2 regions of the Streptomyces glaucus genome follow, and region 1 is predicted to be linked to the other one. Evidence: riboswitches for the same ligand, from Rfam matches in the RefSeq annotation. Region 1 holds a riboswitch; the other holds the start of a gene.
What was found. Region 1 has a riboswitch for glycine ahead of gcvT (glycine cleavage system aminomethyltransferase GcvT). Riboswitches for the same ligand answer to the same signal wherever they lie in the genome.
Positions count from the first base shown of each region.

Region 2: it holds a riboswitch for glycine, as region 1 does, so the genes downstream of both, gcvP (aminomethyl-transferring glycine dehydrogenase) here and gcvT (glycine cleavage system aminomethyltransferase GcvT) in region 1, are expected to answer to the same signal.

Region 1 is NZ_BAAATK010000030.1:48,121-62,454, forward strand. Features, by position in the region: gene ABD363_RS21540 (ABC transporter substrate-binding protein) at 1-1,350, opposite strand, end outside; gene ABD363_RS21545 (ABC transporter permease) at 1,423-2,430, opposite strand; gene ABD363_RS21550 (enhanced serine sensitivity protein SseB C-terminal domain-containing protein) at 2,748-3,548, opposite strand; gene ABD363_RS21555 (enhanced serine sensitivity protein SseB) at 3,658-4,452, opposite strand; gene ABD363_RS21560 (AAA family ATPase) at 4,519-5,187, opposite strand; glycine riboswitch at 5,410-5,509, shown strand; glycine riboswitch at 5,510-5,614, shown strand; gene gcvT (glycine cleavage system aminomethyltransferase GcvT) at 5,689-6,810, shown strand; gene gcvH (glycine cleavage system protein GcvH) at 6,945-7,322, shown strand; gene glyA (serine hydroxymethyltransferase) at 7,336-8,598, shown strand; gene ABD363_RS21580 (L-serine ammonia-lyase) at 8,669-10,036, shown strand; gene ABD363_RS21585 (glycoside hydrolase family 25 protein) at 10,115-10,669, shown strand; gene ABD363_RS21590 (NADPH-dependent F420 reductase) at 10,659-11,321, opposite strand; gene ABD363_RS21595 (FadR/GntR family transcriptional regulator) at 11,478-12,215, opposite strand; gene ABD363_RS21600 (ABC transporter ATP-binding protein) at 12,339-13,127, shown strand; gene ABD363_RS21605 (EF-hand domain-containing protein) at 13,209-13,421, opposite strand; gene ABD363_RS21610 (ATP-binding protein) at 13,600-14,103, opposite strand.
Region 2 is NZ_BAAATK010000081.1:2,615-16,948, reverse strand. Features, by position in the region: gene modA (molybdate ABC transporter substrate-binding protein) at 1-462, shown strand, start outside; gene ABD363_RS30940 (ABC transporter permease) at 459-1,304, shown strand; gene ABD363_RS30935 (ABC transporter ATP-binding protein) at 1,403-2,488, shown strand; gene gcvP (aminomethyl-transferring glycine dehydrogenase) at 2,580-5,465, opposite strand; glycine riboswitch at 5,640-5,735, opposite strand; gene ABD363_RS30925 (PRC-barrel domain-containing protein) at 5,848-6,219, shown strand; gene ABD363_RS30920 (DNA polymerase IV) at 6,361-7,800, opposite strand; gene ABD363_RS30915 (MerR family transcriptional regulator) at 8,059-8,739, opposite strand; gene ABD363_RS30910 (bifunctional nuclease family protein) at 9,014-9,487, opposite strand; gene ftsR (transcriptional regulator FtsR) at 9,572-10,309, opposite strand; gene ABD363_RS30900 (FHA domain-containing protein) at 10,351-11,304, opposite strand; gene ABD363_RS30895 (DUF881 domain-containing protein) at 11,366-12,202, opposite strand; gene ABD363_RS30890 (small basic family protein) at 12,208-12,540, opposite strand; gene ABD363_RS30885 (DUF881 domain-containing protein) at 12,537-13,469, opposite strand; gene ABD363_RS30880 (sugar phosphate nucleotidyltransferase) at 13,568-14,334, opposite strand, start outside.

The DNA of each region.
Region 1 (14,334 bases):
CAGCGAGGCCTGCAGGGACTGGGCGGTGGCCACCTCGGCCGGCTTGTTGTTGCGGACGGCGATGGTGGTCTTGAAGCCGTTCGGCTGGCCGCAGGCCTTCAGCTCTTCCTTGGCCTTGGCGACGTTGCCCTTCTTGTTGGCGCCGGCGAGCTCGTACGGGTCGTACTTCTGGCCCTCGGCGCCCGGGACGGACGGCGGCAGCATGTTGGTGCCGATGTCACCGCCGGCGATGGGGCCGCCGCGCGCGGTCTGCAGCGAGACGTGGTCGGCGCCGTAGATCACGGCCTTGCGGCAGTGGATGTTGTCGAACGGCTTCACGCTCTGCGGGAAGACCGCGTAGCGGATGTAGCCGGAGACCGGGTTGTCCAGGTTGTCCTTGTGCTGCTTCAGGGCGGTGGCGCGGCCCTGCGGCGACATGCCGGTCTGGTTGATGTCCAGGTCGTAGTCGCCCGCGATCAGACGGGCGTCCAGGTCGTTGGCGTTGGAGAAGAAGTTGATCGTGATCTTGTCCGGGTACGCCTTGCGGACCGGGTCGGAGGACTGCTTCCACTCCGTGTTGCGCACCAGCGTCAGGGACTTGCCCGGCTCGTACGACTGGAACTTGTACGGGCCGGAGGAGAACGGCCGCAGACCGTACTTGGCCTTGGTGTCCTTGTCCTGGCGGACCGGGGAGGCCGAGGTGAGCGCCAGCATCGACTCGAAGTCCGAGTTGGGCTTCGGCAGCTTGAAGACGATGGTCTTGTCGTCCGGCGTCTCGATCGCCTTCAGGCCCAGCTTGTCCTTGGACTTGTCCTTGTACGGGCCCGGGTACTCGCCCTTGGGGTCGAGCACGTCCTTGAGGTAGACCGGGCCGCCGGACAGCACGTCCTGCGCCCAGACGCGCTCGATGCCGTACTTGATGTCCTTGGAGGTGATCGGCTTGCCGTCCTCCCAGGTGATGCCGTCCCGCAGGGTGTACGTGTAGGTCTTGCCGTCGTCGGAGACCTTGGCGAGCCCGGTGGCGAGGTCCGGCGTCACCTCGGCGCCGGCCTTGCCCGGCTCCGTCTTGTTCGTGACGAGCTGGCGGCTGTAGTAGCGCGAGAAGTTCCACATGAAGCCGTAGTAGCCGCGCGTGGTGTCCCACGAGTCGGCGTCCTGGGTACCGGCGAACTTCAGCGTGCCGCCCTTCTTGGCCAGCGAGGCCTGGGCGACCTTGTTGTTCGCCGCGTCGAAACCGGCCGCGCCGTTCTTCGAGCCCTCGTCGCCGCCGCCGTCGCCGCCACCGCACGCCGCCGTGGTCAGCAGCGCGGCGACCACGGCGGCAGCGGCCAAAGCCTGCTTGCGCCGCCCTGAGGTGCGTTGGGTAGTCACGATTCTCGGATCCTCCGGATTAGATGAGAGACCCCGTGCAGGTGCCACGGGACGCTTGTGCGGTACGGCAGGTCAGCGGGAGCCCTTCGGGTCCAGCGCGTCACGCACGCCGTCGCCGAAGAGGTTGAAGGCAAGAACGGTGATGAAGATCGCCAGACCCGGGACGACCATGTACATGGGGTCCGACTCGTAGTAGTCGATCGCGTTCGAGAGCATCTGCCCCCAGGAGGCCGTGGGCGGCTTGACGCCCACGCCCAGGAAGCTGAGTGCCGCCTCGGTGAGGATGTTGGTGGGGATCATCATCGTCGTGTAGACGATGACCGGCGCGACCAGGTTGGGCAGCAGTTCCTTGAAGAGGATGTAGAACCGCCCGGCACCGAGCGAGCGCGCCGCCTCGACGTACTCCCGCTCGCGCAGCGAGAGCGTCTGGCCGCGTACCACGCGTCCGATGTAGGGCCAGCCGAAGAAGCCGATGACCAGGATCATCACGAACACGCGCACGCCCGTGCCGGTCAGCCCCAGCATCTGGTTCGGCATCACGGAGACCAGCGCGATGGTGAAGAGCAGCTGCGGGAAGGCCAGCAGGCCGTCCATGACGCGGCTGATGACGGAGTCGACCCAGCCGCCGAAGAAGCCGGCCAGGATGCCCAGGACGGTGCCGAGGACGACGGCGACCACCGCGGAGAGGAAACCGACCAGCAGGGAGATCTGGGCGCCGTAGACGATGCGGGCGAAGATGTCGCGGCCGTTGACCGGCTCCACGCCCAGCCAGTGCTCGCCGCTCATGCCGCCCAGGGAGCCCGTGGGCGTGCCGAACAGCGGGTCGATCAGGTCCTCGTGGTAGGCGTTGGGGTCCTGCCCGTACAGCTTCGTGATCACCGGCGCGAGCACCGCGACCAGGATGAGGAAGAGCACCACGACACCGCCCGCCAGGGCGAGCTTGTCCCGTTTCAGGCGCTCCCAGGCGATGCGCCCCAGGGAACGGCCCTGGACGGCCTTCGCCTCGGCTCCGATGACCGCCGCTTCCTCGGCCGCACTGGGGGCCGTCTCCGCGGTCGGCTCGTGCAATGGTGCCGTCATCTGGCAGAGACCCCTCTCAACCGGCGGTCGCCGGCCCGCACTTGCCGCTGTGGCGGCGTGATCCGTCCGTCGTACACAGGGGCGAACCACCCCCTGCTGCGGGAGTCTTCAACGCTTCGGCGATCTGTTGCCAGACTTCATGGAGAAAGGATGCGTAAACGTGATGCTGTCTGGGGAGATCCGTTATCCGGACAGCGGGTAACAGGGTTCGGACGCAAACGAGTTGGGGCATTGAGGGCGCATCAGGACCATCCGGCCCTCTCTACGCGCGAAGAACCGCCCGGACGGACGGCGGACGGCGGATGTGTGAGACGCCGTCAGTACCGGCCGGACGCCGCCGGAGGGAAGCCGTACCCGGCCCCGGGAGCCTGGGCGGGGGCGGCGTGGGCCTCGCGGTCGTAGAAGGGGCGGGCGTTGGCGCGCAGCCACATCGCGACCGGGTCGTGCTCGTCGGACATCGCCACGGTCGACACCGGCAGTCCGTCCGGGACCGCGCCGATGGACTGCTGCATCATCGCGCGCACCGAGTCGACGGCGGGCGGAGAGGTGTCGTACACGTCGAGACCGATGGCGAGGTACGGCGCCCCGAGCGCGGGCTGCACCCAGGCGCGGCGCAGGGAGCGCACGGCCGGCGTGCGGTGGGCGTTCTGCGTGAGCAGGGCGTAGAACTGCGGGATCTCGATGGCCGGTTCGGACAGCCGGAGCGGCCCGGCGGGCTGGCGGTCGAGGCCGGTGGCGATGCGCCGCAGGTCGAGCCAGGGGATGCCGACGCCGCCGCCGGGGGCGTGCGGGTTGAGCCAGAGCCCGTAGTGGTCGGGGTACAGGGCGCGGGCCACCTCCAGGCCGTCGACCACCTCGTACGACCGGTTCCAGCCGCTGGCCGAGAGTTCCTGGGCGGAGGTGACGCAGGGGGCGTAGCCGTGGCCGTCGACCTCCATCGTCCCGTACTGGGCGTCCGGGGAGCCGGCCTGGCCGTGCCACAGCAGCATCCAGACCTGGCCGGAGGACGGGGTCGCGAGGGCGCGCAGGAGCGCCTCGTAGGCGTCGTAGCGCCCGGGCGTGACCTGGCGCAGCATGTGCTCGACCTGCCCGGTCGCGGCGGTGCCGCTCGCGCTCACCTCTTACCGCCCCTTCACGAAACGTGCCTGTGGACGTCCAGCTTAAGCCCGGCCGGGAGCCGGGGACTTGCCGTGGCCGGGCGTGCGGTCCCCGCGCCCCTTTGGCGGCTCACCGGGCCCGCGTGTAGAAGGGCCGCACCCGCTCGCGCAGCCAGTCGGCCACCGGGTCCTGGGCGATGTCCATGAGGATCAGGTTGACCTGCCACCGGACCGGCACCCGGCCCAGGGCGCGGCCGAGCGCGTCCAGGGGGCGCTCCCGCAGGTCGCCCTGCCAGTCGGAGAGCTCGACGCCCACGAACATCACCGGATCGGCGGTCTCGATCGCGGCCAGGCAGCGGCGGGCGGTCAGCACCACGCCGGCCCCGTCGAACTCGGCGGAGGCGGCGGAGAGGAAGTCCACCGGGTCGTCCTGCCAGTCGGGCTCGAACAGCCGGACCCGGCCACCGCTCGCCGGGCCCTCCAGCGGGCCGCGGCCGGCCCTGCACAGCTCCGCCACGGCGGGCGGCGGCAGCGGCACGCCGACGACGCCGTCCGGGTTGACGGCGATGCCGACCTGCGGGGGCAGGCCGCGGGCGAACTCCACGGCCGGGGCGACGGTGTACGACATGTGGGAGCCGACGACCTGGCGGAACTGCTCCTCGGAGCTGAAGACCGGCACGTACGCCTGGCCCTCGATCTCCAGCGCCGGCAGGTCGAGGGGGCCGCTGTGCGGGCCGCCGCCGTTGGGCAGCGGGACCCACACGAAGCTCCGGCCCAGCACCTCGATGATCCGGCCGCCCGCCGCCGGGCCGGCGCCGAGGGAGGCCGACAGCACCTCCTCCAGCTCGTTGCCGGGCCATCCCCCGTGCGGGTGAGGGTGCGCCTGCGCCGGGAAGTCCGCGGAGAAGCCCGCCGGGAAGTCCATCTGCCACCGCCTGCCTGGAACCACTGCTGGGGCTGAAAAGGCTACCCGTGCGGCCGCGCGGCCGGCTCAGCCCGTGAACCCGATGCGGCGCAGCGTGTCCGCCGCGTCCCGGTCGGCGAGGATCGCCGAGGCGCAGCCGGCGGGCAGCCGGCCCTCCTGGGCGGCGCTCAGCAGACGGGCGGTGGCCGTGCGGTGACGCCGGAAGGCGTACCGCGACACGCCGCGGCCGCGGTCGCGCTGGCCGGCCAGCGCCTGCTCGGGCGTGACGTCGAGCAGCAGCAGGTGCAGCGCGCCGCCCCGGCGGCGGGCCGCGCGGGCCAGCCAGCCGCGCACCCAGGCCTGCGTACCGCAGTCGTGGACGACGACGCCCTCGCCGGAGCGCAGTGCCCGGCGCAGTCCGGCGTAGTGGGAGAGGCGGACCAGGGGGCGGTAGACCGCGTACGGCACGAAGCGGGGCATGCGGCGGTCCCAGCGGTCGCGGGTGTCCTGGGAGTCGACGCGCGGGCCGCGCACCGTGCGCCGCATCAGCGTCGACTTGCCGCTGCCGGGCAGACCGGTGACCGCGACGATGTCGCGGGGCCCGAACAGCAGGGCGTGCGGGCTGCGGCCGGCGCGGTCGCGCAGATCGCGGACGACGGGTGCCGGCGACGGGCCACACGCCTCCCCGGCCAGGGCGGCGTGCCGCCCGGCCCGCACGCTGCCCGCGATGGTGGCGTACGCCGTGGTCCTGTTCACCGTGATCGTCCTCCCCTGGAGCCGGGTACGGAGTCCCCATCCCCGCCGAGTGTAAAGAGAAGGTAATGCCGGATGTCTCGTGTTTTCGTGCGTTTCCCGCAACAAGCCTGCTACAGGGTGCTGTGTCCGCCTGTGGACACAGCGCGCCCCCTGGGAAAGGTCCCCCTGCCGTGCCGGTCCGATGCGTGCAATGATGTGCGCGCCAACTGCATACCGGCCGTTTGAATCCGCGCGGGAGAGTTCCCGGCACCGCGAATGCCGGGGCGCCGAAGGAGCAAGTCCCTCCCTTGAATCTCTCAGGCCCCGTTACCGCGCGGGCGAGGCACATCTGAAAAGCGGGCCGCCGCGGCGGCCCCACCCAAGGTGCAAGCCAGGACCCCGCGGGGTCATGGCGAACCTCTCAGGTTCCGATGACAGATGGGGAGGACCTTTCCTCGCCCTTTCCCGCGCCCGGCGCCGCCCGTGCGCGGGGGCCCCATCGCCCTGGGAGACGACCGTCCGATGAGCAGTACCGAATCCCCCCGCCGTACCGCGCTCGACGCCGTGCACCGCGAGCTCGGCGCGACGATGACCGACTTCGCCGGCTGGGACATGCCCCTGCGCTACGGCTCCGAGCGCGACGAGCACCAGGCCGTGCGCACCCGGGCCGGCCTGTTCGACCTGTCCCACATGGGCGAGATCACCGTCACCGGCCCGCAGGCGGCCGCGCTGCTGGACTACGCCCTGGTGGGCGACCTCGGGGGCGTCGGGGCGGGCCGCGCCCGCTACACCATGATCTGCCAGGAGAACGGCGGCATCCTCGACGACCTGATCGTCTACCGGCTGGCCGAGGCGGAGTACCTGGTCGTCGCCAACGCCGCCAACGCCCAGGTGGTGCTGGACGCGCTCACGGAGCGTTCGGCCGGCTTCGACGCCGAGGTGCGCGACGACCGCGACGCCTACGCGCTGATCGCCGTCCAGGGCCCCGAATCGCCGGGCGTCCTCAAGGCCCTCACCGACGCCGACCTCGACGGCCTGAAGTACTACGCCGGCCTGCCGGGCACCGTCGCCGGCGTCCCGGCGCTGATCGCGCGCACCGGCTACACCGGCGAGGACGGCTTCGAGCTGTTCGTGAGCCCGGAGCACGCCGTGCGGCTGTGGCGGGCGCTGACCGAGGCGGGCGCGGGCGCCGGACTCGTGCCCTGCGGGCTGTCCTGCCGGGACACCCTGCGCCTGGAGGCGGGCATGCCGCTGTACGGGCACGAGCTGACCGCCTCGCTGACGCCCTTCGACGCCGGGCTCGGCCGGGTGGTGAAGTTCGGCAAGGAGGGCGACTTCGTGGGGCGGGCCGCGCTGGAGCGGGCCGCCGCCCGCTCCCGGGAGAACCCCCCGCGCGTCCTGGTCGGCCTGGTCGCCGAGGGCCGCCGCGTCCCGCGCGCCGGGTACCCGGTGGTCGCCGGCGGCGAGGTGATCGGCGAGGTCACCTCGGGCGCCCCCTCCCCCACCCTCGGCAGGCCGATCGCGATGGCCTACGTCGACGCGGCGCACGCGGCCCCCGGCACGCCCGGCGTCGGCGTGGACATCCGGGGCACCCACGAGCCGTACGAGGTCGTGGCGCTGCCGTTCTACAAGCGGCGCGCGTGACGCGCCGGTGACACCGCCGTAAGCGCCCGGGACACCGTCCCGGAGGTGATGTCGGGCACATCGTCCCTGTTCATGTGCGCTTTTTGCAGCCCTCCATTCACCATCACTCCCTCGCGTACAGGAGAATTCAGGCCATGAGCAACCCCCAGCAGCTGCGCTACAGCAAGGAGCACGAGTGGCTGTCGGCCGCCGAGGACGGCGTCGCGACGGTCGGCATCACGGAGCACGCGGCCAACGCGCTCGGTGACGTCGTCTTCGTCCAGCTCCCGGAGGTCGGTGACACCGTGACCGCGGGCGAGACCTGCGGCGAGCTGGAGTCGACCAAGTCCGTCTCCGACCTGTACTCCCCCGTCTCCGGCGAGGTCACCGAGATCAACGAGGCCGTGGTCGACGACCCGTCGCTGGTGAACTCGGCGCCCTTCGAGGGCGGCTGGCTGTTCAAGGTGCGCGTCACCGACGAGCCGGCCGACCTGCTCTCCGCCGACGAGTACGCCGCCCACACCGCCGGCTGAGGAGCCCGCCCCGATGACTGTCCTCGACACGCCCCTGCACGCGCTCGACCCGGAGGTCGCCGCCGCCGTCGACGCCGAGCTGCGCCGCCAGCAGTCCACCCTGGAGATGATCGCCTCGGAGAACTTCGCCCCGGTCGCGGTCATGCAGGCGCAGGGCTCGGTCCTGACCAACAAGTACGCCGAGGGCTACCCGGGCCGCCGCTACTACGGCGGCTGCGAGCACGTCGACGTGGTCGAGCAGATCGCCGTCGACCGGGTCAAGGAGCTCTTCGGCGCCGAGCACGCCAACGTCCAGCCGCACTCGGGCGCCCAGGCCAACGCGGCCGCGATGTTCGCGCTGCTGAAGCCCGGCGACACGATCATGGGTCTGGACCTCGCGCACGGCGGGCACCTGACCCACGGCATGAAGATCAACTTCTCCGGCAGGCTGTACGACGTCGTCGCCTACCACGTGGGCGAGGACGGCCTGGTCGACATGGCCGAGGTCGAGCGGCTGGCGAAGGAGAACAGGCCGAAGCTGATCGTCGCCGGCTGGTCGGCCTACCCGCGGCAGCTGGACTTCGCCGCGTTCCGCCGGATCGCGGACGAGGTCGGCGCGTACCTCATGGTCGACATGGCGCACTTCGCGGGCCTGGTGGCGGCCGGGCTGCACCCGAACCCGGTCCCGCACGCCCACGTGGTCACCACGACCACCCACAAGACGCTGGGCGGCCCGCGCGGCGGGGTGATCCTGTCCACGGCCGACCTGGCCAAGAAGATCAACTCCGCGGTCTTCCCCGGCCAGCAGGGCGGCCCGCTGGAGCACGTGATCGCCGCCAAGGCGGTCGCCTTCAAGGTCGCGGCGGGCGAGGACTTCAAGGAGCGGCAGCGCCGTACCCTGGAGGGCGCGCGCATCCTCGCCGAGCGCCTGGTGCGCGACGACGTCGCCGGGCACGGCGTGTCCGTCCTGTCCGGCGGCACGGACGTCCACCTGGTCCTGGTCGACCTGCGCCGCTCCGAGCTGGACGGGCAGCAGGCCGAGGACCGCCTGCACGAGGTCGGCATCACCGTCAACCGCAACGCCGTCCCGAACGACCCGCGGCCGCCGATGGTGACGTCGGGCCTCAGGATCGGCACGCCCGCCCTGGCGACCCGCGGCTTCACCGCCGAGGACTTCGCCGAGGTCGCGGACGTCATCGCCGAGGCGCTGAAGCCGTCCTACGACGCCGAGGCGCTCGGGGCCCGGGTGAAGGCGCTGGCCGACCGGCACCCGCTGTACCCCGGCCTGTCCAAGTAAGTCCCCGACGGGGCGCCCGGCCCGCGTTCCGGCCGGGCGCCCCGCCACCCCCCGTCCCCAGGAGTCCACCGTGGCCCTCTCGGTCTTCGACCTGTTCTCGATCGGCATCGGCCCGTCCAGCTCCCACACGGTGGGCCCGATGCGGGCGGCCCGCATGTTCGCCCGCCGGCTGCGGGGTGCGGGGCTCCTGGACTCCGTCGCCTCGGTGCGGTCCGAGCTGTACGGATCCCTCGGCGCGACCGGCCACGGCCACGGCACCCCCAAGGCCGTCCTGCTCGGCCTGGAGGGGGACTCGCCGCGCACGGTGGACGTGGAGACGGCGGACGAACGGGTGGAGGCGATCAAGGCCCGGGGCCGTCTGCGGCTCCTCGGCGAGCACGAGATCGCGTTCGACTTCGACGCCGACCTGGTGCTGCACCGCCGCAAGGCCCTCCCCTACCACGCGAACGGCATGACCCTGGGGGCGTACGACGCCTCGGGCGCGGAACTGCTGTCGAAGACGTACTACTCGGTGGGCGGCGGCTTCGTCGTCGACGAGGACGCGGTGGGCGCCGACCGCATCCGGCTCGACGACACGGTCCTGAAGTACCCCTTCCGCACCGGTGACGAGCTGCTGCGCCTGACGAAGGAGACCGGCCTGTCCATCTCCTCGCTGATGCTGGAGAACGAGCGGGCCTGGCGCACCGAGGAGGAGATCCGCGCGGGCCTGCTGGAGATCTGGCGGGTGATGCGGGCGTGCGTGGCGCGCGGCATGTCCCGCGAGGGCATCCTGCCGGGCGGCCTGCGGGTGCGCCGCCGCGCCGCCGTCACCGCCCGCCAGCTGCGCGCGGAGGGCGACCCGGCGGCCCGCGCGATGGAGTGGATCACGCTCTACGCGATGGCGGTGAACGAGGAGAACGCGGCCGGCGGCCGGGTCGTCACCGCCCCCACCAACGGCGCGGCCGGCATCATCCCGGCCGTCCTGCACTACTACATGAACTTCGTGCCCGGCGCCGACGAGGACGGCGTGGTCCGCTTCCTGCTCGCCGCGGGCGCCATCGGCATGCTCTTCAAGGAGAACGCCTCCATCTCCGGCGCCGAGGTCGGCTGCCAGGGCGAGGTCGGCTCCGCCTGCTCGATGGCGGCGGGCGCGCTCGCCGAGGTGCTGGGCGGCACGCCCGAGCAGGTCGAGAACGCCGCGGAGATCGGCATGGAGCACAACCTCGGCCTGACCTGCGACCCGGTCGGCGGTCTCGTCCAGATCCCGTGCATCGAGCGCAACGGCATGGCCGCGGTCAAGGCGGTCACCGCCGCCCGCATGGCCATGCGCGGCGACGGCTCGCACAAGGTGTCCCTCGACAAGGTCATCAAGACGATGAAGGACACCGGCGCCGACATGTCGGTGAAGTACAAGGAGACCGCGCGGGGCGGGCTGGCCGTCAACATCATCGAGTGCTGAGCCGGCGCCGTATCGCCTCGACGGATGCGGGGAATAACCAACTCCTGTTCCCTCGCAGCCACTTCAGGGAGGCCCCGCATGCTGCGCGGCATCGATGTCAGCTCCTACCAGTCCTCCTCCTACGACACGGACGGCCTCTCCTTCGTCTTCATCAAGGCGACGGAGGGCCGTTCGTACGTCAATCCCAAGCTCGCCGCCCAGACCGAGCGGGCCCGTGCGGCCGGACTCGTGGTCGGCTTCTACCACTTCCTGTGGCCGGGCAACCTGACGGCCCAGGCCGAGTACTTCGTCGGCAGGGCCCCCGAGCGGGCCGGTGACATCCTCGCCGTCGACTGGGAGACCACCGGCGACGGGACCCACGCGACCAACGCCGAGAAGGACCGCTTCATCCGCAAGGTGAAGGAGCTGCGGCCGGACAACCGGGTCATCCTGTACTGCAACCGGAACTACTGGCTCAACGTCGACACCACGTCCTACGCCGGCGACGGCCTGTGGATCGCCGACTACGTCACCGCCGGCAAGCCCCGGATCAAGGCCAGGTGGCGCTTCCACCAGTACACCGACGATCCACTGGACCAGAACGTCGCCGACTTCGCCGACGAGGCGGCGCTGCGGGACTGGGCTACGCCCTGAAGTCCGCCGGACGCTCGGGGGAGGCCTCCGTCAGGGCCTTGCCGACCTCCGCGACGCCGCCCCGCAGGCCGTAGACCGGGGTGCCCGGCTGCTGGCGCCAGGAGTCGTCCAGGCCGCCCGCGTCCACGGTGTCGAAGCCGAGCTCGTCGATCAGGGCGCGGACCTTCGCCTTGGCCGCCTCGTCGTCGCCCGCGACCGGGAGGGCCAGGCGGTCGGGGGCGCCCGCCGGGCGGGGGCGGTCCAGGATGTCCTGGGCGTAGGTGCCGTTGAACGCCTTGATCACGGGGTGGCCGATCCGGCGTTCGGTCCAGCGGCTCTCGGTGAGGCCCTCGTCCTCGATCTCCGCGATCCTGCCGTCCCGCTCCTTGGGGTAGTAGTTGCCGGTGTCGATGACGGCGACGCCGTCCGCGGCCTCGTCGAGCAGCCCGGCGGGCAGGTCCGGGACCGCCTTCACGGGGACCGCGACGACCACCACCTCGGCGCCGCGCGCCGCCTCCTCCACCGGCACGGGCCGCGCGCCGGTCTCCTCGGCCAGCGCCGTGAGCGTGTGCGGACCGCGGGAGTTGGCGACGAAGACGTCGTGGCCGAGGGCGGTGAGCCGCCGGGTGAGGTTGCCGCCGATGTTGCCCGCTCCGATGATGCCGATCCTCATGTCCCGCTTACCTGGCCTTTCCGGGTCCGGTGTACGGCGGAGCCGGACGGCTCCGTCTCTGCCGGGGCCAACCCCGGGGCCGGGCGGGCTATTCCGGTGCCCGGCGAACGGGTGACGGCGCCCTCGGGGCCCGCGGGACGCGCCGGCCGGCCCCCGTCAGGCGGGGGGCGTCCCGGGTGCGGCCGAGGCCGCCGGGGACCCCGGCGGGCTTCCCTCCCGGCCGCCGAACGGATCCTCCAGCTCCCGGCGCAGCACCTGCTCCGCCGTCTCCGCGTCCCCGTCCTCGACGGCCCGGGCCAGGGCCTCGTGGGCGGCGTCGGCGACGTCGGGGTCGGCGGCGCGCAGGCCGGTCAGGGCCAGCAGCTCGATCAGGCCCTCGCGCAGCACGGGGACGAACCCGGTGAACAGGTCGGCGAGCACGGGGTTGTGGGCGGCGGCGACCACGGCCGTGTGGAAGGCGATGTCGGCGTCGACGAAGGCCGCGTCGTCCAGGGCGGCGGCGGCGCGGCGGCCCGCCAGGGCGGCCCGTATCGCGGCGACGTCCTCGTCGGTGCGGCGCAGCGCGGCCAGCCGGCCCGCGTGCACCTCGACCGCCATGCGGACCTCGTAGACGTCGGTCACCGCGGCCCGGCGCAGCCGGGCGGGCCAGTCCTCGGCGGGCTCGGTGGCGACGACGAAGACGCCGGCGCCCTGGCGGGCCCGCACCAGGCCGGCGCCCGCGAGGGCGCGCAGCGCCTCCCGGACGGTGGAGCGGCCCACTCCGAGCTCCTTGGCCAGGGTGGTCTCGCCGGGCAGCCGGGTGCCGACCGGCCAGTGGCCGCCGGTGATCTGCTCGCGCAGCCGGGCGGCGGCCTGTTCGACCAGGGGGCTGGGGCGGACGGCACCGAGGGGCATGGGGGTCACCTGTCGACGGGGGCTGCTGCGGGCTCGCCGGGAGGAGCTCACTTGTCTGAGGACCTGAGGGGTGGATAGCGTACCGGGCATGATGCCCCACGCTCCCCTTCCGGCGGCACGGCGATGACCGAGGTCCTGCGCGCCGAGGACGTGCACGTCGTCCGCGACGGCCGGCCGATCCTGCGGGAGGTCTCCCTCACCGTGCGCGCCGGCGAGCACTGGGCGCTGCTCGGCGCCAACGGCGCGGGCAAGTCCACGCTGCTCAGCCTGCTCGGCGCCCTGGTCCATCCCACCCGCGGCACGGTGGAGGTGCTCGGCCGCCGCCTGGGCCGCGTCGACCTGCGCGAGCTGCGCGCGTACGTCGGCCATGTCGACCCCCGCCATCCGCTCGTCTCGCCGCTGCGGGTCCGGGACGTCGTCCTGACCGGGCTGACCAACTCCGTGGAGCCGCTTCCCCGCTGGCGGCCGACCCCCGGGCAGCGGGAGCGGGCCGAGCGGCTGATCGGCACCCTGGGGCTCGCCGGGCTGGCCGAGGCGCGCTGGCCCACGCTCTCCCAGGGCCAGCGCGGCCGGACCCTGATCGCGCGCGCCCTCATGCCCGAGCCCCGGCTGCTGCTGCTCGACGAACCGGCCACCGGGCTCGATCTGCCGGGCCGGGAACAGCTGCTCGGCGCACTGGAGGAGCTGCGCCGGGACCATCCGCGCCTGGCGACGGTCCTGGTCACCCATCACCTGGAGGAGCTGCCCGCCGGCACCACCCACGCCCTGCTGCTGCGCGACGGCATGCCCCTCGCGCAGGGCCCGGTGGCCGACGTGCTCACCAGCGACCAGGTCGGCAAGTGCTTCGACCTCCCGCTGGTCCTGGACCGGCACGACGGCCGCTGGAGCGTGCGGGTCCGGCGCCGGACGTGACGGAAGGGGCGCCCGCCGCCGGCCGGCCGGGCGCCCCTTCCGCGCGCCCCACGTGGCCGAGCCACGCGAGGCGGGGTCGCGTCACTTGTTCAGGTACGTCCAGAACTCGTCGAACGACAGCAGCTTGTCGCCGTCGAGGTCGCGGCTGGCGATGATCGCCTCGGCCACCGTCTCGGTGACGTTCCAGTCGCCGCCCTGGGCCAGGGCGGCCTTGAACTCGGCGGCGGTGACGAATCCGTCCCCGTCCGTGTCGATCCGCTCGAACTGCTTGCGTGCTTCCTCGATGTCCGCCACCGGTCCGCCCCTCGTGTCGTGCTGTGCGTTGCGCTCTGACGCAGGTCAGATTAACTGCCCGCCCGGGGCTCCGGTGCGGCGGCCACCCGGGCGGACTCCTCGCGGTGCGGCGCCGGTTCCCGGCCGCCGGGCGTGCGCGCCGGGCGCCGCGCCGCCCCGGAGATCCGTCCGAGGGCCCCTAACGGTCCGTCACCTTCATCTCGAACCAGGTGGTCTTGCCCCGCGGCAGCAGGTCGACCCCCCACCGGTCGGACAGCCGGTCGACGAGGAAGAGCCCCCGCCCGCTGAGGTCCGTCTCCTGCACCGGCATCAGACAGGGCAGTCCCCGGGAGGGGTCGCGGACCTCGACGCGGACCCGGCCGCGGAAGCGGCGCATACGGAGGCCGAAGACACGGGCTCCGGTGTGGCGTACGGCGTTGCCCACCAGCTCGGAGACGAGGAGGACGACGTCCTCCGTGATCCTGGGACCGAGCCCCCACTGGCGCAGGACCACCATCTGGGCCAGTCTGCGGGCGACGGCCGCGGACTCGGGGCGGGACGGCAGCGGAACTTCGCCTTCCGTCGGGTTGCCGAACAACTCCAGCGCTTCCAGGGCGCATTCGTCCTCGATCGCCGGCGACCAGCGCGCCGTGGTGGCACGGCCGTGTCCCCTCGGCTGTTCCCTACCCTCCAGCCCCGCCATGCCCCCCATCATGGCCGTCCGGCCCGTCCTCCGGGGCCGTTCCCGGGGAATACCTCCGGGGCGGCCGCCCCCTCCCGCACCGCCGACGGCACGTCCCGCCGGCGGCGCGGCACCGGCCGGACCCTGCCCCCACCTGCCGGAACGACCCGCCCGGCGGCAACCGGCGGGTCCCCTCGGCAAGGCGGGCCCAGGACCGCTCGACGCTGCCGCGAACCGCCCCTTCGAGGGAAC
Region 2 (14,334 bases), on a different contig from region 1:
GCCGCGGGCGCCCCCGCCACCTTCGTCCGCAACCGGCTGCAGATCGCCACGCTCCCGGGCAACCCCGACAGGATCTCCTCCCTCGGGGACCTCGCCCGGCCGGGCCTGAAGGTCGTCCTGTGCGACAGGACGGTGCCCTGCGGCGCGGCCGCGCGGACCGCGCTGGAGGCCGGCGGGGTCGAACTCACACCGGTGTCGTACGAGCAGGACGTCAAGAGCGCCCTGACGAAGGTCGAACTGAAGGAGGCCGACGCGGCCGTCGTCTACCGGACCGACGTCCGGGCCGCGGGTGGCAAGGTGGAGGGCGTGGACTTCCCCGAGTCGGCCGAGGCCGTCAACGACTACCCGATCGCCCTGCTCGAGGACGCGCCCAATCCGGGCGCGGCCCGGGCCTTCATCGACCTGGTGAAGTCGGCCGAAGGCCGGAAGGTGCTGACCGGGGCCGGGTTCCTCGCGCCGTGACCGGGCCCGCCGCGTCCGGTGCCCGCGCCCCGGGGAGCGGGCCGCGCCGCCCGCGCGGGGCCACCCGCGCGGCGCCGGCGCCCCTGCTGGTGCCCGCGCTCGCCGGCCTGGCGTTCCTGCTCCTCCCGCTCGTCGCCCTGGTCGTCCGCGCTCCCTGGCGCAGCCTGCCGGAGCAGTTGACGAGCCCCGAGGTGTGGCAGGCGCTGCGCCTCTCCCTCGTGTGCGCCACGTCGGCGACCGCGCTCAGCCTGGTCGTCGGCGTCCCGCTCGCCTGGCTGCTGGCCCGTACCGACTTCCCGGGCCGTGGCCTGGTCCGGGCCCTGGTGACCCTGCCCCTCGTGCTGCCCCCGGTGGTCGGCGGCGTGGCCCTGCTGCTCGCGTTCGGGCGCAACGGCGTCATCGGGCGGTGGCTGGACGCGTGGTTCGGCGTCACCCTGCCGTTCACCACCGCGGGCGTCGTCCTCGCGGAGACGTTCGTGGCGCTGCCGTTCCTGGTCGTCAGCGTGGAGGGCACCCTGCGGGCCGCCGACCCCCGGTACGAGGAGGCGGCCACGACGCTGGGCGCCTCCCGTTTCACCGCGTTCCGCCGGGTCACCCTGCCGCTGATCGCACCGGGTGTCGCCGCGGGCTCCGTCCTGGCCTGGGCGCGGGCGCTGGGCGAGTTCGGGGCGACGATCACCTTCGCGGGCAACTTCCCCGGCCGTACGCAGACGATGCCGCTCGCGGTCTACCTGGCCCTGCAGAACGACCCGGCGGCCGCGATCGCCCTCAGCCTCGTCCTGCTGGCCGTCTCCGTCGCCGTGCTGGCCGGGCTGCGGGACCGCTGGATGACGACGTCCTGAGGAGAGGACACGGTGGCAGCCGCTTCCGCACACCGGCCCGCGAGCGCCGGGCCCCGCACCGCCTCCCCGGCCCCCGACCCGATGGTGGACGCCCCCTCATGACCGACCACGACGCCCCCGGCTCCGCCGGCCGCGGCACCTGCGCCGAAGGCCTCGACGCGCGGCTCGTCGTCGACCGCGGCACCTTCCGCCTCGACGTGACGCTGACCGCCGCCCCCGGCGACGTCGTCGCCCTGCTCGGCCCCAACGGCGCCGGCAAGACGACGGCCCTGCGCGCCCTCGCCGGCCTCGTGCCGCTCACGGACGGCCATCTGCGCCTCGACGGCGCCGCCCTGGAGCGTACGCCGCCCGAGTCCCGCCCCGTCGGCATGGTCTTCCAGGACTACCTGCTCTTCCCCCACCTGACGGCCCTCGACAACGTGGCCTTCGGCCCGCGCTGCCGGGGCGCGACCAAGGCGGAGGCCCGCGCCCGGGCCGCCGCGTGGCTGGACCGCATGGGCCTGGCCGAGCACGCCGGCGTCAAGCCCCGCCGGCTCTCCGGCGGCCAGGCCCAGCGCGTCGCCCTCGCCCGCGCCCTGGCCACCCGTCCCCGGCTGCTGCTCCTCGACGAACCGCTCGCGGCGCTGGACGCCCGTACCCGTCTGGAGGTGCGCGCCCAGCTCCGCCGTCACCTGGCCGGCTTCGAGGCGGTGGCCGTCCTGGTCACCCACGACCCGCTGGACGCCATGGTGCTCGCGGACCGGCTGGTGGTCGTCGAACACGGCCGGGTCGTGCAGGAGGGCACCCCCTCCGGCGTCGCCCGCCGCCCCCGCACGGACTACATCGCGCGGCTGGTCGGCCTGAACCTCTACCGGGGCCGGGCCGACGGCCACACCGTCCGGCTCGACGCCGGTCCCGCCGTCACCACCACCGAGGACCTGTCCGGCCCGGTCTTCGTGGCCTTCCCGCCGGGCGCCGTGACCCTGTACCGGGACCGGCCCACCGGCTCCAGCGCCCGCAACCTGTGGCGCTGCGAGGTCGCCGGCCTGGAGACCCACGGCGACCGGATCCGCGTGGACCTGACGGGCGGACTCCCCCTGGCCGCCGACCTCACCACGGTCGCCGCGGCCGAACTCGGCCTGCACCCGGGCGCCCGGGTCTGGGCGGCGGTCAAGGCGACGCAGACCCACGCGTACCCGGCGTGAGCCCCGGCGCGGCGACGCCCGGAACCCAAAGGGGCCCCGCCCCCGGCCGAGTGCGGCCGGGGGCGGGGCCCCTTTTGCGCGGGACGCGTGCTCAGTCCTCGTACGCGTCCAGCGGCGGGCAGGAGCACACCAGGTTGCGGTCGCCGAAGGCCTGGTCGATGCGGCGCACCGGCGGCCAGTACTTGTCCGCGGCCGTCACCCCGCCCGGGAAGACCGCCTCCGCGCGGCTGTACGGGTGCGTCCACTCCCCGCCCAGCGCGGCCGCGGTGTGCGGGGCGCCCCGCAGCGGGTTGTCGTCCGCGGGCCACTCGCCGGAGCCGACCTTCTCGATCTCCGCGCGGATCTCGATCATCGCGTCGCAGAACCGGTCGAGTTCGGCCAGGTCCTCGGACTCGGTCGGCTCGATCATCAGCGTCCCGGCCACCGGGAACGACATCGTCGGCGCGTGGAAGCCGTAGTCGATCAGCCGCTTGGCGACGTCGTCCACGGTCACTCCGGTCGCCTTGGTCAGCGGCCGCAGGTCGATGATGCACTCGTGCGCGACCAGCCCGCCGGGACCGGTGTAGAGGACCGGGTAGTGCGGCTCCAGCCGCTTGGCGATGTAGTTGGCCGACAGCACCGCCACCTGCGTGGCGCGCTTGAGCCCCTCGCCGCCCATGAGCCGGACGTACGCCCACGAGATCGGCAGGATGCCCGCCGAGCCCCAGGGGGCCGCCGAGACCGGGCCCACGCCCGTCTCCGGCCCCGCGGCGGGCTGCAGCGGGTGGTTGGGCAGGTACGGCGCCAGGTGCGACCGTACGGCCACCGGGCCGACGCCCGGGCCGCCGCCGCCGTGCGGGATGCAGAACGTCTTGTGCAGGTTCAGGTGCGAGACGTCGCCGCCGAAGTGCCCCGGCCGGGCCAGGCCCACCAGCGCGTTGAGGTTGGCCCCGTCGACGTACACCTGGCCGCCCGCCTCGTGCACCTGCGCGCAGATGTCGGAGACGTGCTCCTCGAACACGCCGTGCGTCGAGGGGTACGTGATCATCAGTACCGCCAGCTCGTCGCGGTACCGCTCGATCTTCGCCCGCAGGTCCTCGACGTCGATCTCGCCGTTGTCGGCGGTCTTCACCACGACGACCTTCATGCCGGCCATGACGGCGCTCGCGGCGTTCGTGCCGTGCGCGGAGGACGGGATCAGGCAGACGGTCCGCCGGTCGTCGCCGTTGGCCCGGTGGTACCCGCGTACGGCGAGCAGGCCGGCCAGCTCACCCTGCGATCCGGCGTTCGGCTGCAGCGACACCTTGTCGTACCCGGTGACCTCGGCGAGGCGGTCCTCCAGCTCGCGGATGAGCGTGAGGTAGCCCGCCGCCTGCTCGGCCGGCGCGAAGGGGTGCAGCTGCCCGAACTCGGGCCAGGTGACCGGCTCCATCTCCGTGGTCGCGTTGAGCTTCATGGTGCAGGAGCCCAGCGGGATCATGCCGCGGTCGAGCGCGTAGTCGCGGTCGGCGAGCCTGCGCAGGTAGCGCAGCATCGCGGTCTCGGAGCGGTGCTGGTGGAAGACGGGGTGCGTCAGGTACTCGTCGGTGCGCAGCAGGCCGTCCGGCAGGGCGTCCTGCGTGGCCGCGTCCAGCGCCTCGACGTCGCCCCGGACACCGAACGCGTTCCACACGGCGTCCAGCCGGGCCCGCGTGGTGGTCTCGTCGCAGGCGATCGACACGTGGTCGGCGTCGACGAGCCGCAGGTTGACGCCGTTCTCGCGCGCGGCGGCGACGACCTCGGCGGCCCGGCCCACGGCGCGCACGGTCAGAGTGTCGAAGAAGGCGCCGTGCACCACCTCGGCGCCACCGGCCCGGAGCCCCTCGGCGAGGATCGCGGCGTACCGGTGGGTGCGCCGCGCGATGCCCCGCAGCCCGTCGGGCCCGTGGTAGACGGCGTACATCCCGGCCATCACGGCGAGCAGCACCTGCGCGGTGCAGATGTTGCTGGTGGCCTTCTCCCGCCGGATGTGCTGCTCACGCGTCTGCAGGGCGAGCCGGTAGGCCCGGTGCCCGTCGGCGTCCACGGAGACGCCCACCAGCCGCCCGGGCAGGCTGCGCGCGAAGCTCTCGCGCACCGCCATGTAGCCGGCGTGCGGCCCGCCGAAGCCCATCGGCACGCCGAAGCGCTGCGTGGTGCCGACCGCGATGTCCGCCCCCAGCTCGCCCGGCGACTTCAGCAGGGTCAGCGCGAGCAGGTCGGCCGCCACGGTGACCAGCGCCCCGAGCTCGTGCGCCCGGTCGACGACCGGCCTGATGTCCCGTACGGCCCCGGAGGCGCCCGGGTACTGGATCAGCACGCCGTTGATCTCCCGCGCGGCGACCTCGGCCGGGATGCCCTCGCTCAGGTCGGCGACGACGACCTCGACGCCGGTCGGCTCGGCGCGGGTCCGGAGCACGGCGATGGTCTGCGGCAGCGCGTCCGCGTCGACCAGGAGCAGGCCCTTCTTGTTCTTGCCCATGCGCCGCATCAGCGCCATGGCCTCGGCCGCGGCGGTGCCCTCGTCCAGCAGCGAGGCCCCGGAGGTCGGCAGCCCGGTGAGGTCGGCGACCATGGTCTGGAAGTTCAGCAGCGCTTCGAGCCGGCCCTGCGATATCTCCGGCTGGTACGGCGTGTACGCGGTGTACCAGGCCGGGTTCTCCATGACGTTGCGCAGGATCACCGGCGGGGTGAACGTCCCATAGTAGCCGAGCCCGATCATCGAGTCCAGGACCTGGTTGCGGTCGGCCAGCGACCGCAGCTCGGCCAGCACCTCGGCCTCGCTGCGCGCGCCCGGCAGGTCGAGCGCGCCGACGTTCTTGATCACATCCGGCACCGCGGCGGCGGTCAGTTCGTCGAGCGAGCCGTAGCCGACCTGCGCGAGCATCTTGGCCCGGGCCTCGTGGTCGGGGCCGATGTGGCGCTGCTCGAAGGGGATTCCCCGTTCGAGCTCGGAGAGCGGAATGCGCTGGGCGGTCATTGCGGAGGCCTCCTGGTCTGACGCGACCTTCGAGGGCACCACGGCGCGGGTGCCCGGACGGCCTCCCCCTCTGTCATCTCGACCTGAGAGCTTCACCGGGCCGCCCGTGGGCCCCGGTTTTCACCGTCGGTGAGAGCGGAAGCCGTCGACACCCGCTCTGCTTTCCAGAGTGGCCTCGTCCGTGCGGTACGTGGGCCTGAGAGATTCCGGGGAGGATTTGCTCCTTCGGCGCCTCCGGTGACGCTTGGAGGACTCTCCCGCACGGGGTCAGCAGCCGCTGTCAGCGTACCAGCGAGGTCAACGCCCCGACCCTCGAGTGGCCGCCACCCGGAAAGTGCTCTTTCGTAGTGCTTACGAATGATTGCGACCACCTGGAGGGCCCGTGCAGACCGACATCGATCCGCGCAACCTGATCGGCCGCAAGGCGTTCGACCGCAACGGCGACAAAATCGGCACCATCGACGAGATCTACCTCGACGACGCCACCGGCGTGCCCGAATGGGCGGCCATACGCACCGGCCTGTTCAGCCGGGACGCCTTCGTCCCCCTGGAGCCCAGCGAGCTGATCGACGGCGCCCTGCACGTGCCCTTCGACCGGGCCCTGATCAAGGACGCCCCCGACTTCGGCGTCGGCCGCCACCTGTCACCGGAGCAGGAACTCCAGCTCTACCACCACTACGGTCTCGACGTGGCCCCTCCCCCCTCGCTCCCCGACCGCGCCCTCGGCGGACTGGCGGGCACGGAGGAGAGCTGAGAAGGCCCCCGCCGCGCGCAGGACCCGCCCGGCGAGCGGCCGGGCCGGGCGCGGCCGGGCGCGGGCCCCGCGTCCGCGCCGCGGCCGGCCGCCGGAGCCCCCTGGGCCCCTTGTGCCGGTCGAGCGTCCACCGGCGGGCCCTCATCCCCTCCCCGACCAGGCCCGCCGGCCCGGCGCCGCGCGCGTCGCTTCCGCCGTCCCGGCGTCCGGGCCCGAGGGACCGGCGTCCCCGGGCCCGCGCGGCACCAACGGCAGCGGTTCCGCCGGTTCCAGATCCGGGTCGTCGACCCGGAACGTCCGCACCCGCCCGGGCTCCGAGCAGGGGGTCTCGAACCGCACGGTGACCCGCCCCAGGCCGCTGCCCTGCACCCATCCGTGCCCGTACGCGGCGTGCCGCACGTCGTGCCCCGCCGGCCACCGCCGCTCGGCGGGTGCCGGTGCCTCCCCGGCCGGCGAGCCCGCGCGCGGCGCGTCCCGCGGCTCCTCGGCCGGACCGTCCGCCCGCTCACCCGCCGCCTGCGCGAACAGGTCCTCCTGCGTGTAGTCGGCGAGTCCGCTGACGCCGACCCCGAGCAGCCGTACGCCGCCCGTCGTGTCCACCGAGTCCAGCAGCCGCGCCGCCGCCTCCCGCACCACCGCCGGGTCGTCCGTGGGCCCGCGCAGGGTCTCCGACCGGGTCAGCGTGGAGAAGTCGTACCGCCGCACCTTCAGCACGATGGTCCGTCCGGACAGCCCCGCCTCGCGCAGCCGCCGCACACACCGGTCGGCCAGCCGCCGCACCTCCAGCCCGATCCGTGTCCGGTCGTGGATGTCCACGTCGTAGGTGTCCTCGACCGACACCGACTTGGCCTCCCGCTCGGCCACCACGGGCCGCTCGTCCCGGGCCAGCGCCATCGCGTACAGCGCGTGGCCGTGGGCCTTCCCCAGCAGCCGTACGAGTTCGTCCTCGCCCGCCTCGGCGAGCTCCCCGACCGTGTGGATCCCGGCCCGCCGCAGATGGTCACCGGTCGCCGGCCCCACGCCGGGCAGCGTCCGCACCGGCATCGGACCGAGCAGGGCCTGCTCGGTCCCCGGCTCGATCAGCACCAGCCCGTCCGGCTTGGCCTGTTCCGAGGCGATCTTGGCGAGCATCTTGGAGGCGGCCAGACCCACCGACCCCGTGAGTCCCGTGACGGCCCGGATGTCCGCGCGCAGCCTCGCCCCGGCCAGCCGCGCCGACTCCGCGTCCCAGGCCGCGCCACCGGCCTCCAGGTCCACGAACGCCTCGTCCAGGCTGAGCGGTTCCACCAGGGGCGACAACGCCCGCAGCAGCCTCATCACCTGCTCGCTGATCGACCGGTAGAACCCGAAGCGGGGCACGAGATACGCGGCGTTCGGCGCGCGGCGCCGGGCCAGCGCCATGGGCATCGCCGAGTGCACCCCGAAGACCCGCGCCTCGTACGAGGCCGTGGCCACCACCCCGCGCGGCCCGAGCCCGCCCACGACGACGGCCCTTCCCCGCAGGCTCGGCTTGGACGCCTGCTCCACCGAGGCGAAGAAGGCGTCCATGTCGAGATGCAGGATCGTGGGAGCGCTTCTCACGTCTACGATGCTGCCCTACACCGCTGACAACGCCTCACCCGGCCACCCCGGCCCCCTCGGGCGCACCCGGACACGGCCTCCACGACCGCTCGGGCAGCCGCCGCCACGCCCCTCGCCGGGACGCCCCGGTGACACGGTCCGGGCGCCGTCCCCGGACTTCCCGTTCCCTCCCGCCGGGAACTCCTCGATGAAACCGCTTGCAGCACCCGGCGGCCGCCGCGCGGTCCACCCGGCCGCATGCTCCCCCGCTCCGGGCGCTCAGACAGCCCGGTTCCGCCGCCGCGCCAGCTCGTCCGCCGGGTTGTGCCCGACCAGCGTCTCCCCCGTGTCGATCCGCTCCCCGTGCAGCTGCGACAGGGCGCTCTCGACGTCCCGCCACACCACTCCGACGGCGATCCCGAAGATCCCCTGACCGCCCTGGAGCAGAGCGTGGACCTCGTCCGGCGAGGTGCATTCGTACACTGTCGCCCCGTCGCTCATCAGCGTCATCCGCTCCAGATCGCGGAAACCGCGTTCCCTGAGATGCTGTACGGCGGTGCGGATGTTCTGCAACGACACCCCGGTGTCGAGGAACCGCTTGACGATCTTCAGGACGACGACGTCCCGGAAGCTGTACAGACGCTGCGTGCCGGACCCGTGAGCGGGCCGCACACTCGGCTCGACGAGCCCGGTACGGGCCCAGTAGTCGAGCTGCCGGTAGGTGATACCGGCGGCCGCGCAGGCCGTCGGACCGCGATAACCGATCTGCTCGGACGCCATGGACGTCGTCCCTCCGCTGCTCGGCACGGCCGTCGGTCGCTGCGGGACGTGATCGGCGGCGCTGTCGTGCGGGGGGTACCCCCTGCTCGAGCGGAGCCGAGAGCTCGGGGGAGGGTACGGACCGCTCGCCTCGAGACTGCGGGAGGCGCCCCCAGCCGTACCGTCGCCGCTGCTTCTCACGCCGACCTCCGTCCTTGACCTGCCTTCTCGACGGTAGGCAGCCACCAGGGGTGCGTCAACGACCGCCACACTCGGCACGCCGAGTGATAATCACCCTAAGAGTGGTTTCCCGTGCCCGACCGCGGGGAAAGGCTAGCCGAATGCCTCGGCGGGGACGCAGAACGCTCCCGGCCGCCTCCGGCACACGCCGACGCCTCGGCCGTCACCGGCCGACGGGCGCGCGTCCCCCGGCGGCCCGTCGGCCCCGACCGTCCGCCGAGGCCGCCCACGCGCCTCACTGGCTGCTGGTGCCGAAGTCCTCCGGCGAGATCTGGTCGAGGAACTCGCGGAACTTCTCCACCTCGTCCTCCTGCTCGTCCGGGATCGCGATGCCGGCGTCGTCGAGCACCGTGTCGCTGCCGTAGATCGGCGTCCCGGTACGCAGGGCCAGCGCTATGGCATCGGACGGCCGGGCGCTCACCTCGACCCCACTGGCGAAGACCAGCTCCGCGTAGAAGACCCCCTCACGCAGGTCGGTGATGCGTACTTCGGTGAGCTCCTGACCGACGGCTTCCAGCACGTCCTTGAACAGGTCGTGGGTCAGCGGCCGAGCGGGAGCCATGCCCTGCTGGGCGAAGGCGATCGCGGTCGCCTCCCCCGGCCCGATCCAGATGGGGAGATAGCGGTCGCCCCCCACTTCACGCAGCAGCACGATCGGTTGGTTGGAGGGCATTTCGACCCGGACACCTACGACATCGAGCTCGTTCACACAGCAACCCTAGGCCGTGCCCGGGACCTTTGGGTAGTCGGGCCGGGAACAGGTGGCCGATCCGGGCCCGCGGGACCATCCGTTTCAGGGCAGCCGGACCCCGAGCGCGGTCTGCACCAGAGCCGCGTGCAGCTTCACCGTGAGCCCCGCCAGCTCCTTGGTACGGGCCTCGGCATGCGCCCTGGTCTGCGGATTCCGGTGCCGCTTCAGCGGGGCCACCACCTGCTCCACCAGCCCGGCCTCACGGTCGGCGGCGGCCTTCATCACCCGCAGGTGCCGCGGCTCGATCCCGAACCGCCCCAGTTCCACGATGAGCGACGCGACGGTGACCGCCTCCGCGTCGTACACCCCGTCCTCCAGCGGAGCGAGCAGCCCGTACGACTCCCACTCCCGGAGGGCCTCCTCCTCGATCCCGGCGGCCGCGAGCAGCTCGGCCCGCCCGATCCGGGCCGCCGTGGGCCCGTCGGCGGGCTCCGGCCCGGTCTCCCCGTCGCGCTGCCGGCCCAGCGCCGGCAGCGGGACGGCCTCGCCGCGCTCCATCGCGTCCAGGTGCTCGCGGATCACCTTGAGCGGCAGGTAGTGGTCCCGCTGCATCCTCAGGACGTGGCCGAGGCGCTCGACGTCCGCCGCGCTGAACTTGCGGTACCCCGAGGGGGTCCGCCGCGGCTCGATGAGCCCCTCCGACTCCAGGAAACGGATCTTGGAGATCGTCACTTCGGGGAACTCGTCGCGCAGCACGTTCAGCACGGTGCCGATGCTCATCAGCCCGCTGTCCGCGGCGGCGGTGCCGTCCCCGGCACCGCCGCTCGGTGTTCGCCGCATGGATCTTCCCTGGGGGGTGCCCCGGACGGGGTCCGGGAGGGTCAGTAGCCCTGCTGGCTCGCGTAGAAGACCAGCCGGTACTTGCCGATCTGCACCTCGTCCCCGTTGGACAGGGCGACCTGGTCGATCCGCTCCCGGTTGACGTACGTGCCGTTCAGGCTGCCCACGTCGGCCACCGTGAAGCTGCCGTCCGGGCTGCGGCGGAACTCCACGTGCCGACGGGAGACCGTCACGTCGTCCAGGAAGATGTCGCTCTGCGGATGGCGCCCGGCCGTGGTCAGGTCGCTGTCCAGCAGGAAGCGGCTGCCCGAGTTCGGGCCGCGGCGCACGACCAGGAGCGCGGAGCCCTGGGGCAGCGCGTCGACGGCCGCCTGAGCCTCGGGCGAGAGCATCGGCATCTGCGTCTGGCCGGTGGCTTCGGCGTCGTAGGCCTCGAGACCGGAGATGGAGATCGTCGAGGTCGTCTCGGAGGAACGCTCCGGCACGGCCCCGGGCCGCAGCGGCGCGCCGCAGTTGGAGCAGAAGCGGCTGTTCTCCGCGTTGCGGTTACCGCACCTCGTACACACCAGGGCCGACATCGGATCCTCCTGCCGCGGCTGCCCCGCCGGGACGTCGGACGGATACGGGCCGGAAGACCCTTGACCCGCACCTGAGGCTGACGGTTGCCCGAAACCTATGCCGCCGGACTGCGCAGGGTCAACCGACGACGCGCCCTGACCTCCGGAAATGCCACCGCCCGGACCAGTCACCTGGTCACGGAACAACGGACGCTGGCCCTCCGCGCCGGGCTGTGCGCGATGACGGGCGGTGGCGTTGTCGCTGCCCTCTCGCGCGCTCTTGCCGAACAACTTCGCAAACAACTTCACGGGCGATTCCCCTTGACCGAAACAGACCCGCCCGTGGGGCAGGACGAACCCTGACTGAACGTACTGGCCGACCCGGACATCCTCACAACGTCCGCCTCCACCAGACAGTTTCCACCACGCACCGCCCATTCGGTGCGCCGACCCCCCACAACCTCATGCTCCTGTCCGACAGCCCCCATGCACCCCCGGTTCACTGGGAGGACGACCGAGCGTAGTCAGGCCGCTCCACCGCTCGCAAGGCGTCCACGACGATCTTGCTCGACCGCTCAACGGTAACGGTGGCCTGTTCCTTCTCCAGAGTCTGCACCACGCCTCCTGGGATGTTGAGCGCCGGTTCGAGGTCCTGCGGCTTGCCGATGACCTTGAAACGATAGGGCGCGTTGATCTTGTTCCCGTCGACGCTCACACTCTTGCCGGAATCTGTCAGATACGTGTCGGCTACGACCCGTACGCCGTTCACCTGGAGCGCCTCCGCGCCGGCCGCGCGCAGCTCCTGGATCGCGTCGAGCAGCATGTCCGCCTCGACCGTCCCCTTCGTGTCCTCGATGGTCATCGTGATACCGGGCCCCTGAGCGGCCACCGTGCCCGCCAGCACGCCGAGTTGCCGTTCCTTCTCGACCGTCTGCCGACGGGCCTCCTCGGCCTGGTCGGAGCTGTTCTTCAGCTCGTCCCGCTGCTTCTCGAGCCCCTGCTTCTCGTCCTCAAGACGCTGTGTGCGGTCGTCCAGTTCGTCGAGGATGCGCACGAGATCCTCCTGGCGCGCGCCGCGCAGGGCACTGTCGTTGTCGCTGTTGGAAGCCACCTGGACGGCCAGCCCGAATCCCAGTCCGAACAGCAGCAGGGCGAAGATGAGTTGGGCCCGGGTGACACGCGGCGGCCACAGCCCTTTCACCAGCCGCTGCCGGCCGGTCAGCTCGGGCTGCGGCTCCGCAGGGGTCCTCTCGGGCGGAGGGGCCGTCGCCGCGGGCACTTCCCGGGGCAGTTCCTTCCGCAGCCGGTTCCCGGTCTTGCCGTCGTGCTCGCTCATCGGCCTCACGCCCGGAACACGTGCCGGCGGATCGCCGCGGCGTTGGAGAAGATGCGGATGCCGAGGACGACCACGACGCCGGTGGACAGCTGGGCCCCCACGCCCAGCTTGTCGCCCAGGAACACGATCAGGGCGGCCACGACCACGTTCGACAGGAACGACACCACGAAGACCTTGTCGTCGAAGATGCCGTCGAGCATGGCCCGCAGACCGCCGAAGACGGCGTCGAGCGCGGCCACGACAGCGATCGGCAGATAAGGCTCGACGGCCGCGGGAACCTCGGGCCGGACCAACAGGCCGGCCACGACGCCCACGACGAGGCCCAGTACGGCGATCACGATGTGCCCTTCCCGGTGTTCTCGGTGTTCTCGGTGTTCTGGGTGTGCGGCTGTGCCGTGCGTACGGTGACACTCGGTGCGGCAGGCAGCCGGAGGCCGTCCTCCACGGAGATACCGGTCCGGATGCCGAAGTTCTCCTGCAGGGCATGCAGGTACAGCCCGTCGGGGCTGTTCTGGAACCTGGTGCTGAGCCGCTCGCCGTCCCCGACCGCGAGCACCGTGTACGGCGGCACCAGCGGCCTGTTGTCGACCAGTATGGCGTCCCCCGCGGCTCTGATCGCGGACAGCGCCGTCAGCCGCTGCCCGTTGATGGCCACGGCCTCGGCGCCCGACGCCCACAGCCCGTTGACCACGCGCTGCATGTCCCGGTCGCGCACCCGGCCGGTGTCGGAGAACCCGGACGTCCCGCGTGGCTCCCCGTCGCCTCCCGCCACGGTGTCCTTGGCGTCGTTCACCACGAGCCGTACCCCGGGGCCGTGCACCGCGGTCGCGCCCGACAGGATGCTCACCAGCTCCAGCCGGTCGCTGCCGCCGCTGTTCCTCAGCGCCTCCCGCTGCCGCGCGCTCACGTCCGCGCGCAGTTCGTCGACGCTCTCCTCCAGTTCGTCCGCCGCCGCGGTCTCCCGGTCGATGCGGTCGACGAGTTCCTCCCGCTCCTTGGCGACGGTCGGGGCCGCGACCCGTGCCTGCGCCGCGCCCACGGTCACGACGAAGGCCGCGAGCACCAGGCCCGCGGCCAGGCCGAGCTTGGCCCTGAGGGTCTTTGGCAGGCGGCCGTCGCCCGCGGCCCGCTTCCGCGCGGCGGCCTCGGCGTATCCGTCGTCGAGGCTGTGGTCCATGACGTTGGTCAGCAGCGACATGGACGCGTCGGGGCGCGGGGGCCGCGCAGGGGTGCTCCGAATGGGGGGTTGCTGCGGCATGCCGCACATCGTCGCACGTCGCGGCCCCTACCTCCGAACGGCCCCACCGGCGTGCCGGACAGGCCCCGTTGGGGACACTTGTCCGGCACGCACGCGTGCAGGGCTTTTCAGCGGCCGGCGCTGTCCACGACGGCCGCCCACTCGTCGAGCAGCGCCTGCGCGGAGGCGTCGTCGGGCCCCTCGGCCCACAGGTGGGTGACCGCCTCGGCGGGGTCGGGCAGCACCATCACCCAGCGACCGTCGCTCTCCACCACCCGCACGCCGTCGGTGGTGTCCACGAAGCGGTCCCCGGCCGCCTCGACCACCCGCCGCATGACCAGGCCCTTGACCGCCCACGGGGTCGCCAGATCCCGCTTGAGGACGTGCGCGCGGGGGATGCGCGCGTCGATCTGGCTGAGCGTGAGCTGCGTACGGGCCACCAGTCCGATCAGCCGTACGAAGGCCGCCGTGCCGTCGTAGACGCCGCTGAACTCGGGGATGATGAACCCGCCCTTGCCGTCGCCGCCGAAGATCGTCCCTTCTCCGCGGCCGACGCGCGTCAGGTCGTCCGGTGACGTGGTCGTCCACTCGACCTGGGTGCCGTGATAGGCCGCCACCTGTTCGGCGATCCTCGTGGTGGTCACGGGCAGCGCCACCCGGCCGCTGCGGCGTTCCGCGGCGACGAGGTCCAGCATCACCAGCAGCGCCCGGTCGTCCTCGATGATGTGCCCCTTCTCGTCGACGAGCGAGATCCGCTCGCCGACGGGGTCGAAGCGCACACCGAACGCGGCACGCGAGGACGCGACGATCTCACCGAGGCGCATCAGCCCCGACCGCCGCATGTCGGCCGTCTCGGTCGGCCGGGACTCGTCGAGACCGGGGTTGATGGTCAGCG